Regions from separate parts of the Roseateles sp. DB2 genome, predicted to be linked through region 2. Evidence: riboswitches for the same ligand, from Rfam matches in the RefSeq annotation. Region 2 holds a riboswitch; the other holds the start of a gene.
What was found. Region 2 has a riboswitch for glycine ahead of gcvT (glycine cleavage system aminomethyltransferase GcvT). Riboswitches for the same ligand answer to the same signal wherever they lie in the genome.
Positions count from the first base shown of each region.

Region 1 (8,679 bases), on a different contig from region 2:
GGCGCGCCTGGTGTATCCAGCACGTGCAGGCGCAGGCCCTGCCAGTCCAGGTGCACGGCGCTGGTCTGCAGCGAGTGCTGCATGCGGCGCTCCAGGGCTTCGTGGTCGCTGACGGTGTTGCCCTTCTCGACAGCGCCGGCCAGCTTGATGGCGCCTGCCTGTAGCAGCAGGGCCTCGCACAAGGTGGTCTTGCCGCCGCCTGCGGGGCCGACCAGGGCCAGGGTGCGCAGGCTCTGCAGGCGGGAATCCTGCGCGCTGCCGGACAAGCCGGAGGCAGCGCCTCCGGCAGGAGAAGGGCTGGAGGCCATGGCGTGCTCCTTGAGGTCGGGACCGATGCACAAATGCCGTGGCCCGAGCCTAGGGCAAGGCATGGCCCCGCACAAGAGGCCCAGCGCAAGAGGGGCTGCGCAAGAGGGCCTACGCCAAGGAGCGCTCGCGGGGCAGTCCAGCCTCAGGCGTAGCGCCAGTCGCCGTCTTCCATCCGCTCCTGGGTGGCGGCGGTGAAGGCGTAGTCCAGGGCTGGGCGCCGGCCACTGACGATGTCTGCGATGGCAGCGGCCGAGCCGCAGGCATGCGTCCAGCCCAGGGTGCCGTGCCCGGTGTTCAGGTAGACGTTGGGCACGTGGCTGGCGCCGATGTAGGGCAGGTTGGAGGGCGTTGCCGGGCGCAGGCCGGTCCAGAACTGGGCACCGCGGCCGTCGGTCATCGCGGGAAAGAGTTCGCGCGTGCGGCGCACGATGGCCTCGCAGCGGGTCAGGTTCAGCTCGGTGCTGTAGCCGTTGAGTTCGGCCGTGCCGGCGATGCGCAGGCGGTCGCCCAGGCGCGAGAAAACAAGCTTGTATTCGTCGTCCGTCAGCGAGACCTGGTAGCTGTGCTCGGGCGAGATCACCGGCAGCGTCACCGAATAGCCCTTGGCTGGATAGATGTTCAGATGGATGCCCAGCTCGCGCGCCAGGCCGCGGCTGAAACTGCCCATGCACAGCACGAAGCGGTCGGCGGCGAGGCGCTGCACCACGCCGTTGGCATCGGCACAGATCACGCGGCTGATGCCCGACTCACGGCTGCCCTCCATGCCCAGGATGCGAGTGTCGTAGACAAAGCGCACGCCGGCCTGAGCGCAGCGCGCCGCCAGAGCCTGGGTGAAGCGATGGGCGTCACCGGATTCATCGCTGGGCGTCATCGAACCGCCGACGATCTGTTGGCGGCACTGCGCCAATGCGGGCTCGATGGCCACGCATTCGTCAGGCGTCTTCATGTCCAGTTCGCAGCCCTGCTCCCGCATGATGCGGGCCGGCTCCTGCGCGGCCTCATACTCGGCTTCGCTGGTGTAGAAGTGCAGGATGCCCTGGGTGCGCTGGTCGTACTCGAGGCCCAACTGGGCGCGTAGCTCCTGCAGCTGGTCGCGGCTGTAGAGACCCAGTTTGACGATGTTGCGGATGTTGTGTGCCGTGCGGCCAGGCGTGCATTCACGCAGGAACTGCAGGCCCCATCGCCACTGCGCCCAGTCGGCCCGCAGGCGGAAGAGCAGCGGGGCGTCTTCTTTCATGAGCCACTTGAGCACCTTGAGCGGTGCGCCCGGATTGGCCCAGGGCTCGGCATGGGAGACGGAGATCTGCCCGCCATTGGCGTAGCTGGTTTCCAGGCCCGCGGCGGGCTGGCGGTCGATGACGGTGACTTCGTGGCCGGCCCGGCGGAGGTACCAGGCGGTGCTGATGCCGGTGACGCCGGCGCCCAGGACGATGACATGCATGCGGAACTCTCGATGATCTGAGGGTTGAACGCGCAGGCGTGCGTGACTCGGGCGGGGAGATGCCAAAGAGAGCGTGCGCCTGTGCGCGCCGCTCCCGCTGTCCTCGGTACCTGAGAGATTCAGCCGCATCCGTCTCGGGACACGGCCTTGCTCCTTCGGCGGAGACCAGGCATGGGGCCCGGCCTCACTCTCCAGCATTCGGCTTGATGGCGGATCCAGTACGGGGCCTGAGCGAGTATGGGAGCTTGCGCCTTCGGCGGCAGGCCGGCATGCGCTGGGCATGGGGACTGCACTCTCCTGAATCCGGGGCGGAGTTTACGTGTCCCGGGCCTGGGGCCGCAAGCGGGCCGCGCCTGCTCTCCTCGGGGCATGCCTTTGTGCACGGCGGGCAAGCCCGGTGGCGCGAGCGCCGGGCGGCCCCCAAGATGTAAGCCAAGGAGGCTCTCATGGGACTTGTTGGACGAGGTAAAACCTGGGCCTGCGCGGCCCTGATGCTGGCGCTCGCGGGCCGCGCAGCCGCCGAATGCCCGCCGCGCTGGGACGGCCAGCCCCAGCAAGTGGCGCAGCTGCGTGCCTGGACGCAGGACGCAGCGATCCCCCCGGCTCAATTCCAGCAGGTGGCCGTCGCACTGGCTGACTGCCTGGCCTCGCCCGATCCCGCTCTGCGGGACGAGCTGGGCTTTGAGCTGCTGTCCGCCTGGATGCGCGCCGGCCGCCTGGCCCCGGAGGCCTTGCGCCTGCTGCGCGATCGCTGGCTGGCAGTCCTGCAGGCACCGCCCGACGCGCAAGGCTTCCATGCTCCCTTTGCTGTGCTGGCCTTGTCGGAGGTGGCCCGGGTTGACCGCATCCAGCCCTTCCTGCGGCCGTCCGAGCGTGAGGCGCTGTTGGCCGCGGGGGCAGGTTGGCTGCAGCAATGGCGGGACTACCGCGCGCACGATGATCGCGAAGGGTGGCGCCATGGCGTGGCCCATGGTGCCGACCTGCTGATGCAGATGGCCCTGAACCCAGCCCTGGACCCGGAAGGCGCGGCCCTTGCGCTGGCGTCACTAGGCTCGCAGGTGCTGGCGCATGGGCAGCTTGCCTATCGGCATGGCGAGGGCGAGCGCCTGGCGCGGGCCGCACGCTTTGCCCTGTTGCGAAGTGCCTGGACTGCCGAGCAGGTGCAGGCCTGGCTGCAGACGGTGCTGCAGCCGACACGAGGCACTGTCTGGGATGAGCGCCGCCTGCGGCAGGTGCACAACGCGCGTCAGTTCCTGTGGCCGCTGTACGTGGCCCTGCAGGAGCAGGGCGATGCGGGCCTGAGAGAGCGCGTCCTGCCTGCGGTGCGTCAGGCCTTGGCGGGGCTGGACTGATCGTCGGTGCGGGCATCGGCCTCCCGCCACAGCTTCTTACAACGCGGACGCGGGCATGCTTCTAGACTGCCTGCATCCAAGACAGGAGGTGGCGCATGGCGGCTTGGCACCGAAGCTGGGGAGCCCTGATGGCGAGCACGCTGGCGGCATGCGGTGGCGGCGATTCGGGTGCCACCCCGACCCCCACTCCCGCGCCAGTCCCGGCGCCCACCCCCGCGCCCCAGTTGGCCGCGCTTCGCACCGATCTGGGCAGCCCCTGGTCCCTGGCGGTGCTGCCTGACGGGCGGCTGCTGATCACACAGCGCGGCGGTGGCCTGCTACGGCTCAGTGCCGATGCTCGCCAGAAGGAGTCCATCAGCGGCACACCGGCCGTCAACGCCTCGGGCCAGGGCGGTCTGCTGGACGTGGTGCTGGACCCTGACTTCAGCCAGAACGGCTTCGTCTACCTGAGCTTCAGCGAGCCGGGAACCGGCAGTGAGGCCGGGCGCAGCGGGACGGCCGTCTTCAAGGCGCGGCTGCAGGGCACGGCACTGGTGGAGGGGCAGGTGATCTTCCGTCAGGCGCCCAAGGTCAGCGGCTCGGGTCACTATGGCTCGCGCCTGGTCTTTGCCAGGGACAAGACCTTGTTCGTGACGCTGGGTGAGCGTCAGCAGGGCAGTCCGGCGCAGGACCTGGGCAAGACCCTGGGCAAGGTGGTGCGCATCCAGCGCGACGGCAGCCTCCCGGCGGACAACCCGAGCTTCGGGGCCGGTGCGGCGGCGGGGCTCTACTCGCTGGGACATCGCAATCCGCAGGGGGCGGCCCTGCATCCCCAGACCGGGGAGCTGTGGATCAGCGAGCACGGCCCCCAGGGCGGTGACGAGATCAACCGCATCCGACCCGGCGGCAACTACGGCTGGCCCATGCGCAGCTATGGCTGCAATTACGGCGATCCCGTTGGGGACGCCTGCCGCATCGGCGGAGGCACCCATGCGCCGGCCTATATCGAACCGTTGACCTACTGGGTGCCGACCTCGACGGCGCCGGCAGGGCTGCTGTTCTATACCGGCGCCATGTTTCCGGAGTGGCAGGGGCAGCTGTTCTCCGGCAGCCTCGCGGGACAGGCTCTGTGGCGCCTCAGGTTGGCCGGCAACACCGTGCTGGACCGCGTCGCTCTGTACGGCCAACTGGGCGAGCGCTTCCGCGATGTGCGCCAGGCGCCGGACGGCGCACTGCTGCTGCTCACCGACAGCGGCAAGCTGCTGCGCGTGTACCGCTGAGCCTGGCCTGGCTCACAGAGTCAGGCCCAGGCACACGGCGTCCTGCCGGCCTGCATAGCCGCCATAGCCGGGAATCTCGGCAAAACCCTGTCGCTGGTAGAAGGCGAGGGCGCGGGTGTTGATGCGACGGGTCTCCAGCCAGACGCGCAGATAGCCCTGGCGGCGGGCCTCTTTCAGCAGGGCCGCCAAGAGGGCTGAGCCCACGCCTTGGTGACCCGGGCGGGCATACATGCGCTTGATTTCGGCCGTCCCGGGCGGTCCTTCCGGCAGGGGGCGCAGCGCGGCACATCCCTGGGCGCGCCCCAGGGCGTCCCTTGCCACCACGAAGGCGCAGCCCGGGTCCTGGCTCCGCGAGGGATCGTAGCGGGCAGCGCCGCTGTCGCCACTGATGGCGGCCAGCACCTCGTTCAGCTCCCGCATCAGGGTGCCGGCCTCGGCGCTGCAGGCATCCAGCGGCGCCACATGCCAGCGCGGCAGGCCTGGCGCCCTGAGCTCCGGGACGAGCAGCTTCACAGGGTCTTGTAGAGCAGGGCTGCCGAATGCAGACGGCCTTCGGCGCAGACGCTGTGCTCCGGGATGGTGCCCGCACGCTGCCAGCCCAGGTGGGTGTAGACGGCCTCCGCCTGGGAGTCTGCCGGCGCTTCCAGCACCAGCAGACGGCGGCCTTGACGCACTGCCGTGCACTCCAGCGTGGCCATCAACTGGCTGGCAATGCCCCGACCGCGCTCCTGGCTGTGCACCATGAGACGCTGGACCTCCCCGCGATGGTGCGCATTGGACGGTTGGGGCAGGGTCAGTTGCACTGCGCCCTGCAGCGGGCCGTGGCCGTCGCCTTCGCAGGCGATCCAGAGGTGGTGGTGGCTGCCCAGGCGCGCGTAGACGCTGTGCCAGTAGTCCATGGCCTGATAGCGGGACAGCGGTGCCAGGAATCCCAGCGACGCGCCGTGGTGCACGCTATCGATGAGCAAGTCGGCCAGCGCCGGCAGCCATTGCAGGTCCCGGGAGCCCAGCGCCCGCACCTGCACCGTGCCGCGTCGGCGGCCCTGCCCGACGACACGCAGACGCCCTGCTCCGGCGGTCTGCGGCGGGATCGAGGGGGCATGAAGAGGCGTTGCCGGCTGGGTCAGGGTGTAGGCAAAGGGGGCGTCAAAGGCTTGCATGGTGCTGCGCTCCTGAGTTCGGGTCAGCCCGTCGGGTGAACGGGTTTGCCTCAATTCAAGCAAGCAGCGTGCCAGCGCTTGACTGCAGTCCGATGACGGGATCAGCCCGCCTGATCGGCAGGGGTCCAGCCGGGTTCGTCGCACAGTCGGCCGCGACCGCTGCGCTTGGCCTCGTAGAGGGCTGCATCCGCGCGACGCATCATGTCCTCGACACTGCGATCCCCCGGGCGCAGCAGAGCCCAGCCTGCGCTGAAGTCCAGGGGGAAGCCCAGCTCCTTCTGTGCGCGGGCCAGCAGCACGGCTCGCAGGCGCGCGTCCATGGCGCGCGGTCCGAGTTCGTCGCTACGGGCCAGCAGCACGCAGAACTCCTCGCCACCCACGCGGCCGGCCAGATCGCCCACGCGCAGCACCTGCTGCACGCAGCTGGCAAAGAGGGCCAGCGCCCGGTCCCCGCCTTCATGGCCGTGGTCGTCGTTGACCTTCTTGAACAGGTCCAGGTCCAGCATGACCAGGCACAGCGGTTCTCCATGGCGTCGGGCCAGGGAGATCAGCTCATCGGAGCGGCTGCCGAAGGCGCGGCGATTGGCCAGGCCGGTCAGGGCGTCCGTCTGGGCCTGGCGCTGCAGGTGGAGCTCTGTCTCGCCGCGCCAGGCGACCAGGATGGCCAGCACGCTGACCAGCAGCATGACGTGCGCACCGAGGATGATGGCCTGCGTGAGCCCCGCCTCCCAGCCGGCATCGCGTTCGAGGAAATGCAGGCCGGCGCGCAGCAGGGTGACTGCGGCCATGGCTCCGAAGCCCAGCCCGAGCAAGGTGCGCCATGCCCGATCCTTGTGCTCGACCGGCGTGGCATGCCTGCTTTCCATGCCCTTTTGTTCGGCCTCGCGAGGCCAGGAGCAGGCCAGGGCCAGGGCCAGCATCTGCAGGGCCAGGCCGAGGCCGGACCAGGCGACTGCGAAGTGGTCGGCGCCGCTGCCGTCTTGCAGGGAGGCCAGGGCCAGCACCAGGGGCGCACCCATCATGGCCCGGCGCCCGGGACGCCGGCCCAGCCAGTCGCGCAGGGCCAGCCACAGGGCGCTGAGACTGGCGCTGAGCGCCAGCATGGCGACGAAACCGCCCAGACCGTCGCTGACCGGCGCTCCGGAAGCCTGGCGCAGCCACAGCGCCATCCAGCCTATGCACTGCAGTGCGATATAGCCTTGCGCGAAGCGGGCCGCGCGGCTGACGGGCGCGCCCATCAGCAGAGGCAGCATCACCATGAGGCTCAGCAGCTCCAGCAGGAGCAGGCTCAGCAGCGTGGGGGTGTCCAGGAGCATGGCGTCGTGTCTTGCCTGGGGGCGTTGCGTCCCCCATTGTGGGGCTGCCCGTGCGCAAATGTCACGCCGTGGTGCGCGCCGCCGTGTCGCAAATCATTGGAAGGCCACTTCGGCAAAGCTGCGCAGCTTGCGGCTGTGCAGCTTGCCGGCCGGGCTGGCGCGCAGCAGCTCGATGGCTCGCAGGCCGATGCGCAGGTGCTGGTCCACCCGCTCGCGGTAGAACTGGTTGGCCATGCCGGGCAGCTTGATCTCGCCGTGCAGGGGCTTGTCCGAGACGCACAGCAAGGTGCCGTAGGGCACACGGAAGCGGAAGCCGTTGGCGGCGATGGTGGCGCTTTCCATGTCCAGCGCAATGGCCCGGCTCTGGCTGAAGCGTCGCTCCGGTCCGCCCTGGTGCGCGCTGGGTAGCAGCTCCCAGTTGCGGTTGTCGGTCGAGGCCACCGTTCCGGTGCGCAGGATGCGCTTGAGCTCGAAGCCCGAGAGCTGTGTGACCTCGGCCACGGCTTTCTCCAGCGCCACCTGCACTTCGGCCAGGGGCGGGATGGGGACCCACAGCGGCAGCTCCTCGTCCAGAACGTGGTCCTCGCGCACATAGCCGTGGGCCAGGACGTAGTCGCCCAGCTGCTGGCTGTTGCGCAGGCCGGCGCAGTGGCCCAGCATCAGCCAGCAATGCGGGCGCAGCACGGCGATGTGGTCGCTCATGGTCTTGGCATTGGCGGGCCCGACGCCGATGTTGACCATGGTGATGCCGCTGGCATCGCGCCGCAGCAGGTGGTAGGCCGGCATCTGTGGCAGGCGCGGCGGCGTCAGGCCGGGCGCCATGCCGGCGAAGTCCGCCTCACAGCCGGCGCGGGCTGTCCATACATTGCCGGGCTCGACGAAGCCGATGCAGTCGTCCAGCTCGTGCGGCGCGGCCGGATCGGGGGGCGACTGCATCAGCTCGCGGCCCAGGCGGATGAACTCATCGATGTAGAACTGGTAATTCGTGAAGAGCACGAAGTTCTGGAAGTGCTCGGGCGAGCAGCCGGTGTAGTGGCGCAGGCGGTGCAGGGAGTAGTCCACGCGCGGCGCGGTGAACAGGGCGAGCGGTTCGGGCTCGCCCGGTGCTGGCTCATGCGTGCCGTTGGCGATGCCGTCATCCATGGCCGCCAGATCGGGCAGGTCGAAGCACTCGCGCAGCAGCAGCCGGCGGTCCGGCGGCAGATCGCCCTCCAGGTGCTCGTGCTCGCTGAGCGCGAAGTGCAGGGGGATGGGCGCGGTGCTGCTGCCGATCTCCAGTTCGGCGCCGTGGTTCTTCAGCAGCAGCTCGAACTGCTCGCGGTAGTAGCGGCTGAAAAGCTCGGGCCGGGTGAGTGTGGTCTCGTAGAGGCCGGGGCCGGCCACGAAGCCGTAGGCCAGCCGCGAGTCCCCACGGGTGAGCCGCTCGCTGCGCAGTCGCACGAAGGGATAGCAGGCGCGCACGCGCCCCACATCCTCGCCACGGAGGAAGCGTTGCAGGGCATCGCGCAGGTGGCTCACGCCTTGCGCATAGATCAGCTGTGCCTGCTGCCAGGCCGCCTCGGCCTGCTGGAAGCGCTGGGGGGCGACAAAGGGGGCGGTGTTGGCAATCTTCATGAGGGCTCCTGAAGGCATTGTGGCCCGGAAGCCATGGCCTTGCGACGAGGTGGCAGCGCTGCTTTTCGCCGTGATGCCTGCGATTGATCTGATGGTTGCGTCGTGTTTCCAAGGGTTGCTCTGCTCTGTTTGATGTCGTTTTGTTTCAATGCCATACCAGAAGGTCGCGGCCATGACCGCGCCAGCAACTGAGCGAGACACCATGAATGCGATCGAGCGGTCACGCGG
Region 1 covers NZ_JBPZGY010000006.1:11,772-20,450, forward strand. The annotation lists gene fusA (elongation factor G) at 1-308, opposite strand, end outside; gene ACS5PK_RS11455 (D-amino acid dehydrogenase) at 452-1,750, opposite strand; glycine riboswitch at 1,838-1,955, opposite strand; glycine riboswitch at 1,957-2,060, opposite strand; gene ACS5PK_RS11460 (DUF2785 domain-containing protein) at 2,197-3,102, shown strand; gene ACS5PK_RS11465 (PQQ-dependent sugar dehydrogenase) at 3,198-4,361, shown strand; gene ACS5PK_RS11470 (GNAT family N-acetyltransferase) at 4,374-4,874, opposite strand; gene ACS5PK_RS11475 (GNAT family N-acetyltransferase) at 4,871-5,521, opposite strand; gene ACS5PK_RS11480 (GGDEF domain-containing protein) at 5,623-6,837, opposite strand; gene ACS5PK_RS11485 (AMP nucleosidase) at 6,931-8,451, opposite strand; gene ACS5PK_RS11490 (hypothetical protein) at 8,624-8,679, shown strand, end outside.
Region 1: linked by a shared signal. The riboswitch ahead of ACS5PK_RS11455 (D-amino acid dehydrogenase) and the one ahead of gcvT (glycine cleavage system aminomethyltransferase GcvT) in region 2 are both predicted to bind glycine.

Region 2 (8,679 bases):
TGGCATGGCGGCATGGCCGAATCGCGCCTGATCCCGCAGCAGAGCTGGGTCAACTACGCCTCGCTGGCCTTTGGCCTGACCACCATCCACGACCCGAGCAACGCCACGGCCGAGATCTTCACGCAGTCCGAGATGCAGCGCGCCGGCCGCGTGGTGGGCCCGCGCATCTTCTCGACAGGCACCATCCTCTACGGCGCCAAGGCCGACGTCAGCGCACTGATCAACAGCTACGAAGACGCCCTCACCCACCTCAAGCGCATGAAGGCCGCAGGAGCCATCAGCGTCAAGAGCTACAACCAGCCGCGCCGCGAGCAGCGCCAGCAGGTGCTGGCCGCCGCGCGCGAGACCGGCATGATGGTCGTGCCCGAGGGCGGCTCGCTGTTCCAGACCAATATGAGCATGGTGGTGGACGGCCACACCGGCGTCGAGCACGCCCTGCCCGTGGCCAAGGTCTACGAGGACGTCAAGCAGCTGTGGCCGCAGACGGCGGTAGGCTATACGCCCACGCTCAACGTGGCCTACGGCGGCCTGGACGGCGAGCACTACTGGTACGCCCGCACGGACGTCTGGAAGCACCCCATCCTGTCGAAATTCGTGCCGCGCTCGGTGCTGGAGCCGCGCAGCGTGCGCCGCGAGACGGCACCCGATGAGGACTTCAACGTCATCCAGGTCGCGAAAACAGCCACCGAGCTGGAACGTGCCGGCACCCGCACCAATATCGGGGCGCACGGCCAGCGCGAGGGCCTTGGCGCGCACTGGGAGATGTGGATGTTCGGCCTGGGCGGCATGAGCTCGCTGGAGGCCCTGCGCAGCGCCACCCTCAATCCGGCCCGCTACCTGGGACTGGACAAGGACATCGGCTCGCTGGAGAAGGGCAAGCTGGCTGACCTGGTGGTCATCGACGGCGACGTGCTCAAGGACATCCGCCAGAGTGACCGCATCAGCCAGGTGATGGTGGGTGGCCGCCTCTATGCCGTACCCAGCATGAACGAGGTCGCGCCACGGCAGAAGGCCCGCAAGCCTTTCTTCTTCGAGGGCGATGCGGCAGGCACGCCGCTGGATGCCGACGCCCTGAGCGAGGGGCACGGGCACCACGGGCATTGAGGGAACGGCAGGGGATTTCAAGTCCCCGCCCAAGCCCTCAGGCTGCTGCAGGAAGGATGAAGGGCGCGCGGGACGCCCTTCATCATCGAGGCACGGCTCAGCCCAGCTTCACCGGCACGAAGATGCGGTCCTTGCCGCGCTGCACCAACAGAGCCACGGACTTCTCCGCACCGGCCACCACGCTGCGCACCTGCTCCACCGAGCTCACTGGCGTGCCGTTGACGGCCAGCAGCACGTCACCCGGGCGCACCCCGGCCTGGGCCGAGGGGCCGCTGACGTCCTCGATCACCAGGCCCTCCTTCACGCCGTCGCGCCGCTCCTGGGGATCCAGCGGACGCAGGGCCAGGCCCAGCTTGCCTTGCTGGGGAGCGCCCTCGTCATCGGACCTGGCCACACGGCTCTTCCTGTCACCGTCGTCGCCCAACTTGGCCTTGAGCGTTTCGAGCTTGCCGTGGCGCCAGACCTCCAGGGTCGCGGTCTCGCCGGGCATGGCCTGGCCGACGAGGGCGGGCAGGTCGCTGCTGGCCACGATGGGCTGGCCGTTGAACTTCAGGATCACGTCGCCCGACTTCAGACCGGCCTTGGCGCCGGCACTGCCGTCCTCGATGGCGGCCACCAGCGCACCCTCGGGCCTGGGCAGCTTGAAGGAATCGGCAAAGCCTTGGTTCACGTCCTGGATGGTGATGCCCAGGCGGGCGTGCTGCACCTTGCCGCCCTTCTCGATCTGCTGGCGCACGCGCTGAGCCACCTCCACCGGAATCGCGAAGGACAGGCCCTGGTAGCCGCCGCTCTGGCTGTAGATCTGCGAGTTGATGCCCACCACCTCGCCGCGCGCATTGAACAGCGGGCCACCGGAATTGCCGGGGTTGATGGCGACATCGGTCTGCAGGAAGGGCACGAAGCTCTCCTGCGGCAGGGCCCGGCCCTTGGCGCTGACCACGCCGGCCGAGACGCTGTTCTCGAAGCCGAAGGGCGAGCCGATGGCCAGCACCCATTCCCCCACGCGCAGGTCCCGGGTATTGCCCAGGGTGACGGTCGGCAGGCCGCGGGCCTCGATCTTCAGCACGGCCACGTCGGTCTTGGGGTCGGAGCCCAGCACCTTGGCCTTGAATTCGCGACGGTCGGTCAGCTTGACGGTCACCTCGGAGGCGTCGCGCACCACGTGGGCATTGGTCAGGATGGTGCCGTCTTCCGAGACGATGAAGCCCGAGCCCTGGCCGCGGGTGGGCATCTCGCCCCCGCGCGGGAGCTGGGGCTGGAAGCGGCGGAAGAATTCGTAGAAGGGATCGTCCGGATCCAGATCGGGCATCTGGCCGCGGCGCTGTGCCTGGGTCTTCACCGTGCCGGTGACGCTGATGTTGACCACGGCCGGCCCCTGGCGGGCGGCGATGGCGGCGAAGTCGGGCAGCGTGGCGGGGCTGGCGACTGCCGCCGCGGCCGAGCCCGTCGCAGGGACGGCGCTGGCCAGCACCGGGCTGGTGGTGGCGGCTTCGGCAGGCGCGGTGGACGCCACTGCGGTGCTGCTGGTCTTGAGGGTGTTGCTGGCGTGCATGGCGCCGGCACCTCCGGCGGCACCGAGCACGCCGGCGGCGACGAGGGCCCAGACCAGGCGGCGGGCCGGGATCATGCGAGTGGGGCTGTGGTCATTCATGGCGTTCTCCTTGGCTGCTGCAACCTGAACGGTCGCGATGGCAGTCACTTTCGAACGCCACGCTTAGAGGCCGCTTAATGAAGCTGAGCCTGGTCTGAGGCCAGCGCCCCCGGCTCACAGGCCGGCAGGCGCAGCTCCACCTGCAGGCCGCCCAGACGACCGGACTGGCTCAGCCGCAGCTGGGCGCCGTGCCGATCGGCAATGGCCTTGACGATGGCCAGGCCCAGGCCGCTGCCCGGGGCCTGCGAGGCCGAGGCGCTGCTGCGGTAGAAGCGGTCAAACACGCGCTGGCGTTCACCGGCGGGGATGCCAGGCCCACTGTCTTCCACCAGCAGCAAGACCTGACCCTCCCCCGGCGTGGCATGCAGGCTCAGGTCGACCTGGCCACCCGCGGGGCTGTACTTGATGGCGTTGTCCAGCAGATTGCGCAGCAGCACGCGCAGGCCCTCGGGCTGGCCCATGACCCAGGCTGGATCGCAGTCCTGCAGGCCGACGTCAACGCCGCGCAGGCTGCCCAGCTCGCTGGCATCGGCCACAGCCTGGCGGCACAGCGCGTCCAGGGCCAGGGGCTCCAGCGCCCGCTGTGCGGCCGCCCCCTCCTGGCGGGCCAGGGACAGCAGCTGCTCGATCAGGTGGGAGGCACGCTCGATGCCCTGCTCCAGCCGCTTCAGGCCCGGCTCGCCTGCAGCCCCCCCCTGCTGCAGGGCCTGCAGCTGCAGCTTGAGCGCGGCCAGCGGCGTGCGCAGCTCGTGGGCGGCGTCGGCCACGAAATGCTGCTGGTCCTCGAAAGCGCTGCGCACCCGGCCCAGCAGGGCGTTGAACTCCTGCACCATGGGGCGCAGCTCGCTGGGCAGGTCGCCCGCCGGTACCGGGGCCAGGTCACCCGGCGAGCGGTCCGCCAACTGGGCGCGCACACGCTCCACCGGGTCCAGGGAGCGGCTGATCACCAGCCACACCACCAGGCCCAGCAGCGGCAGCATCAGCAAGGTGGGCATGGCCGTGCGCCAGGCCAGCTGCGAGGCCATGCGCTGGCGCACGGAGAGGTCCTGCGCCACCTGGATCACCTGCAGCGGCGTCTGCACCGAGAACACGCGGAAGGTGCGCCCGCGGTCCGTGACGTCGGAAAAGCCCAGCACCGCGCGCTGCGGCAGCAGCCAGGGGCCGGGGGAGCGAAACATGGAAGCGCCGTCCAGGCTCCAGACCTGCACATGGAAGTCGAAGCTCTGCTGCTCGCCCAGCGGCAGGGAGATGGTGCCGCTACCCGGCCCGGCCACGCTGCCGCGCAGGGAGAAGGCCATCTGCTGCATCTGGTAGTCGAAGAGCTGGTCGGCCTCAGCCAGGGCCGTGCGGTAGGCGCTATAGGCTTGCAGGAAGGCGGCCAGCGAGACGGCGGCCAGCAGAAACATCAGGAGGCGCTGGCGCAGCGAGCGCGGCATCAGCCAGCGCCGCAGGCCCGTCAGCAGCGCGGCGCCCTTCATTCCTTGGGCACGCGGTAACCCACGCCGCGCACGTTCTGGATCAGCTCGGCGCCCAGCTTCTTGCGCAGGCCGTGGATGTAGACCTCGACGGCGTTGCTGGAGATCTCGTCCTTCCAGCCATAGAGCTTCTCCTCCAGCTGCTGGCGCGACAGCACGATGCCCGGCCGCGCCAGCAGGGGCTCCAGCACCGCCCATTCGCGGGCTGAGAGCACCACCTCGCGGCCGTCCTTGCTCACCTCGCGGGTGGCGGGATTGATGGCCACGCCCTTGTGCTCGTAGACCGGCTCGGCCCGGCCTTGCGCGCGGCGCAGCAAGGCGCGGATGCGGGCCAGCAGCTCGTGGAACTCGTAGGGCTTGAGCACGTAGTCGTCCGCCCCGGCGTCCAGGCCGGCGATGCGCTGCTCCAGGGCGTCCCGCGCGGTGGCGATCAGCACCGGCAGGCTCTGCTTACGGCCGCGCAGCTGCTTGAGCACCGTCATGCCGTCGGCCTTGGGCAGGCCCAGGTCCAGGATGAGGAGGTCGTAGTTCTGGCTCAGCAGGGCGGTGTCCGCCATCTCGCCGTCCCGGACCCAGTCCACGGCATAGCCCTCGGCCCGCAGCAGGTCCAGCAGGGGCTCACCGATCATCAGGTCGTCTTCGACCAGCAGCAGTCTCATGGGGGCTCGGGGCACGTCGGGGTGGAAAAGCAGAATTCTCCACGGAAGAAAGCCCCTGGCCTTAGCAGCCCCTTAATCTCTTGCCGGGCGGGCTGATTCCGTGGCTACAATGCGCCCGGTCAGGAGAGAGCTCCCTAGCGGGGGCCGCCGAAGGCGCAGAGGCACTGGTGATCCCACGCTTCGAACGCTCAGGCAAAAGGACTGACAAAACGTTCCGATCGGAACGTTCCTCACTGGAGAGAGACGGGTCTCGAGCCCGTCCACCGAAGGGGCAAGCTGCGGGCGATACGCCGGTGGCCAATCTCTCAGGTAAAGCGGACAGCGAGGGCAGCTCCCCAGACCTGGGTTCATCCCAGGCGGGGTCCAAGAATGCCCTCGTAGGAATGCACCATGTCCGCCGCCCCTTCCGCCGATCTCAAGAAGACCCCCCTGCACGCCCTGCACATCGAACTCGGTGCCAAGATGGTGCCCTTCGGCGGCTATGACATGCCCGTGCAGTACAAGGCTGGCATCCTGGCCGAGCACAAGCACACCCGCACGGCCGCCGGCCTCTTCGACGTCTCCCACATGGGCCAGCTGCGCCTCGTGGGTGCCGATGCCGGCGCCGCGCTGGAATCCATCGTGCCGGTGGACATCATCGACCTGCCCGTCTACAAGCAGCGCTACGCCCTCTTCACGAATGAGCAGGGCGGCATCCTGGACGACCTGATGGTCTGCCGCCGCCCCGACGACATCTTCGTGGTGGTGAACGCCGCCTGCAAGGAGCAGGACACGGCCCATCTGCAGGCCAAGATCGGCAGCCGCTGCGAAGTCATCCCCACGCCCGAGCGCGCCCTGCTGGCGCTGCAAGGCCCGCAGGCCGTGACCGCCCTGGCCCGTCTGAACCCTGAAGTCGCCAAGCTGACCTTCATGACCGGCGGCTTCTTCAATCTGGACGGCATCGAGACCTTCCTGACCCGCTCGGGCTACACCGGCGAGGACGGCTTCGAGATCTCGGTGCACAACGACCAGGCCGTCGAGCTGGCCCGCAAGCTGCTGGCCCAGCCGGAAGTGCAACCCATCGGCCTCGGTGCCCGCGACACCCTGCGCCTGGAAGCCGGCCTGTGCCTCTACGGTCATGACATCGACACCACCACCACCCCCGTGGAAGGTGCCCTGACCTGGGCCATCCAGAAGGTGCGTCGCGCCGGTGGCGCCCGTGCCGGCGGCTATCCCGGTGCCGACATCATCAACGAACAGCTCGCCAACGGCGTGCAGCGCAAGCGCGTGGGCCTCATCTCCACCGAGCGCATGCCCGTGCGTGAAGGCGCCAAGCTGGTGAACGCCGACGGCGCCGAGATCGGCGTCGTGACCAGCGGCTCCCTGGGCCCCACGGTCAACCAGCCGGTAGCCCTGGCCTATGTGCAGACGGCCCATGCCGCGCAGGGCACCGAGGTCTTCGCTCTGGTCCGCGACAAGCGCGTGGCCATGACCGTGGCCGCCACCCCCTTCGCGCCGCACCGCTACTTCCGCGGCTGATGTCCGGGCATGGGGGCCGATACTGGCCCCTCGCCTTCCCTTTCGATTCCAGTTCTTTCCCTGGTCTTTTCTCCCGACATTCGGAGCACACCATGAGCATCAAGTACACCGCCGACCACGAGTGGATCCAGATCAACGCTGACGGTACCGCCACCGTGGGCATCACCGTCCATGCGCAAGACGCGCTGGGCGACGTGGTGTTCGTGGACCTGCCGGACGTCGGCAAGAGCTTCGCCGAGAAGGAAGTCGCTGGCGTGGTCGAGTCGGTCAAGGCTGCTGCCGACGTCTACATGCCCGTCAGCGGCGAGATCACCGAGGTGAACGAGGCCCTGCGCGCCGATCCCTCCCTGGCCAATAGCGACCCGCTGGCCTCGGGCTGGTTCTTCAAGGTCAAGCTGTCCAAGCCGGCCGAGCTGGACGCCCTGCTGGACGCCACCGCCTACGACGAGCTGGTCAAGAACAGCTGATCGCCGTGAGGTGAACAACGGGCACCGACAGTCCTGTCCGTGCCCGTTTCTGTATCTGCCGGGGGGTGTGCCGCGCGGGTCCGTCGTGCCCCGCATCCTGCCACCGCCCGGCCCGGACTGCCCCGCATGGCCATGAGCCTGCGCCGGCCCCCGATGAAGGAATTGCCATGTTGATGTCTGCTCTGAAGCCCCTGGGCGAACTCGAGAACGCCGCCGAATTCCACGCCCGCCACATCGGCCCCGATGCCGCCGATGAAGCCGCGATGCTGTCCGTGATCGGCCAGGCCTCGCGCCGTGCCCTGATCGAAGCCATCGTGCCCGCCAGCATCAAGCGCTCGGCCGGCATGCAGCTGCCGCCCGCCGCCACCGAGGCCGCCGCGCTGGCCGAGCTGAAGGCCGTCGCCAGCAAGAACCAGGTGCTCAAGAGCTACATCGGCCAGGGCTACTACGGCACCCTGACCCCCGGCGTCATCCTGCGCAACATCCTCGAGAACCCCGCCTGGTACACCGCCTACACGCCCTACCAGGCCGAGATTTCGCAAGGCCGCATGGAAGCCCTGGTCAACTTCCAGACCATGGTGACCGACCTCACCGGCATGGCCATTGCCAATGCCTCCATGCTGGACGAGGCCACCGCCGCCGCCGAGGCCATGACCCTGGCCGCCCGCGTGGGCAAGAGCAAGAGCCAGACCTTCTTCGTGGCGGACGACGTGCTGCCCCAGACCCTGGAAGTGGTCCGCACCCGCGCCGAGCCCCTGGGCATCACCGTGGTCGTTGGCCCTGCCGCCGAGGCCGGCAAGAGCGAGTGCTTCGCCGCGCTGGTGCAGTACCCCGGCGTCAATGGTGATGTGCGCGGCCTGCAGGCCATCGCCGACACCGTGCACGCCCAGAACGGCCTGCTGATCGCCGCCGCCGACCTGCTGGCCCTGACCCTGCTGAAGGCACCGGGCGAGCAAGGCGCCGACATCGCCGTGGGCACCACCCAGCGATTCGGCATGCCCATGGGCAATGGCGGCCCGCACGCCGCCTACATGGCCTGCAAGGACGAGTTCAAGCGCAACCTGCCGGGCCGCCTGGTCGGTGTCTCGGTGGACGCGCACGGCAACAAGGCCTATCGCCTGGCCCTGCAGACCCGCGAGCAGCACATCCGCCGCGAGAAGGCCACGTCCAACATCTGTACCGCCCAGGTGCTGCCGGCCGTCGTGGCCAGCATGTACGCCGTCTACCACGGTCCCAAGGGCCTGAAGCGCATCGCCCAGCGCGTGGCGGCCTACACCGCCATCCTGGCTGAAGGCCTGAAGGGCCTGGGCTTCGGCATCAGCAATGCCGCCGCCTTCGACACCCTGCACGTGCAGACCGGCGCCAAGACCGAGGCCCTGCTGGCCGCTGGCGTCAAGGCCGGCATGAATTTCCGCCGCGCCTCGGCCCAGTCGCTGAGCCTCTCGCTGGACGAGACCACCACGCGTGAAGACCTGAGCGCCGTGCTGGCCGTCTTCGCCGAAGGCAAGGCCCTGCCCGGTTTCGCCGCCTTCGAGAAGGGCATCGCCGCCATGATCCCGGCGGAGCTGGTGCGCACCAGCAGCTACCTGACGCACCCGGTGTTCAACACCCACCACAGCGAAACCGAGATGCTGCGCTACCTGCGCGCCCTGTCCGACAAGGACCTGGCCCTGGACCGCAGCATGATCCCGCTGGGCTCCTGCACCATGAAGCTGAACGCGACCAGCGAGATGATCCCCATCACCTGGCCCGAGTTCGCCCATGTGCACCCCTTCGCCCCGCGCGATCAGCTGGCCGGCTACGAG
Region 2 covers NZ_JBPZGY010000007.1:81,892-90,570, forward strand. The annotation lists gene ACS5PK_RS12795 (amidohydrolase family protein) at 1-1,104, shown strand, start outside; gene ACS5PK_RS12800 (DegQ family serine endoprotease) at 1,202-2,755, opposite strand; gene ACS5PK_RS12805 (ATP-binding protein) at 2,830-4,233, opposite strand; gene ACS5PK_RS12810 (response regulator) at 4,230-4,889, opposite strand; glycine riboswitch at 5,000-5,103, shown strand; glycine riboswitch at 5,113-5,221, shown strand; gene gcvT (glycine cleavage system aminomethyltransferase GcvT) at 5,280-6,407, shown strand; gene gcvH (glycine cleavage system protein GcvH) at 6,500-6,874, shown strand; gene gcvP (aminomethyl-transferring glycine dehydrogenase) at 7,042-8,679, shown strand, end outside.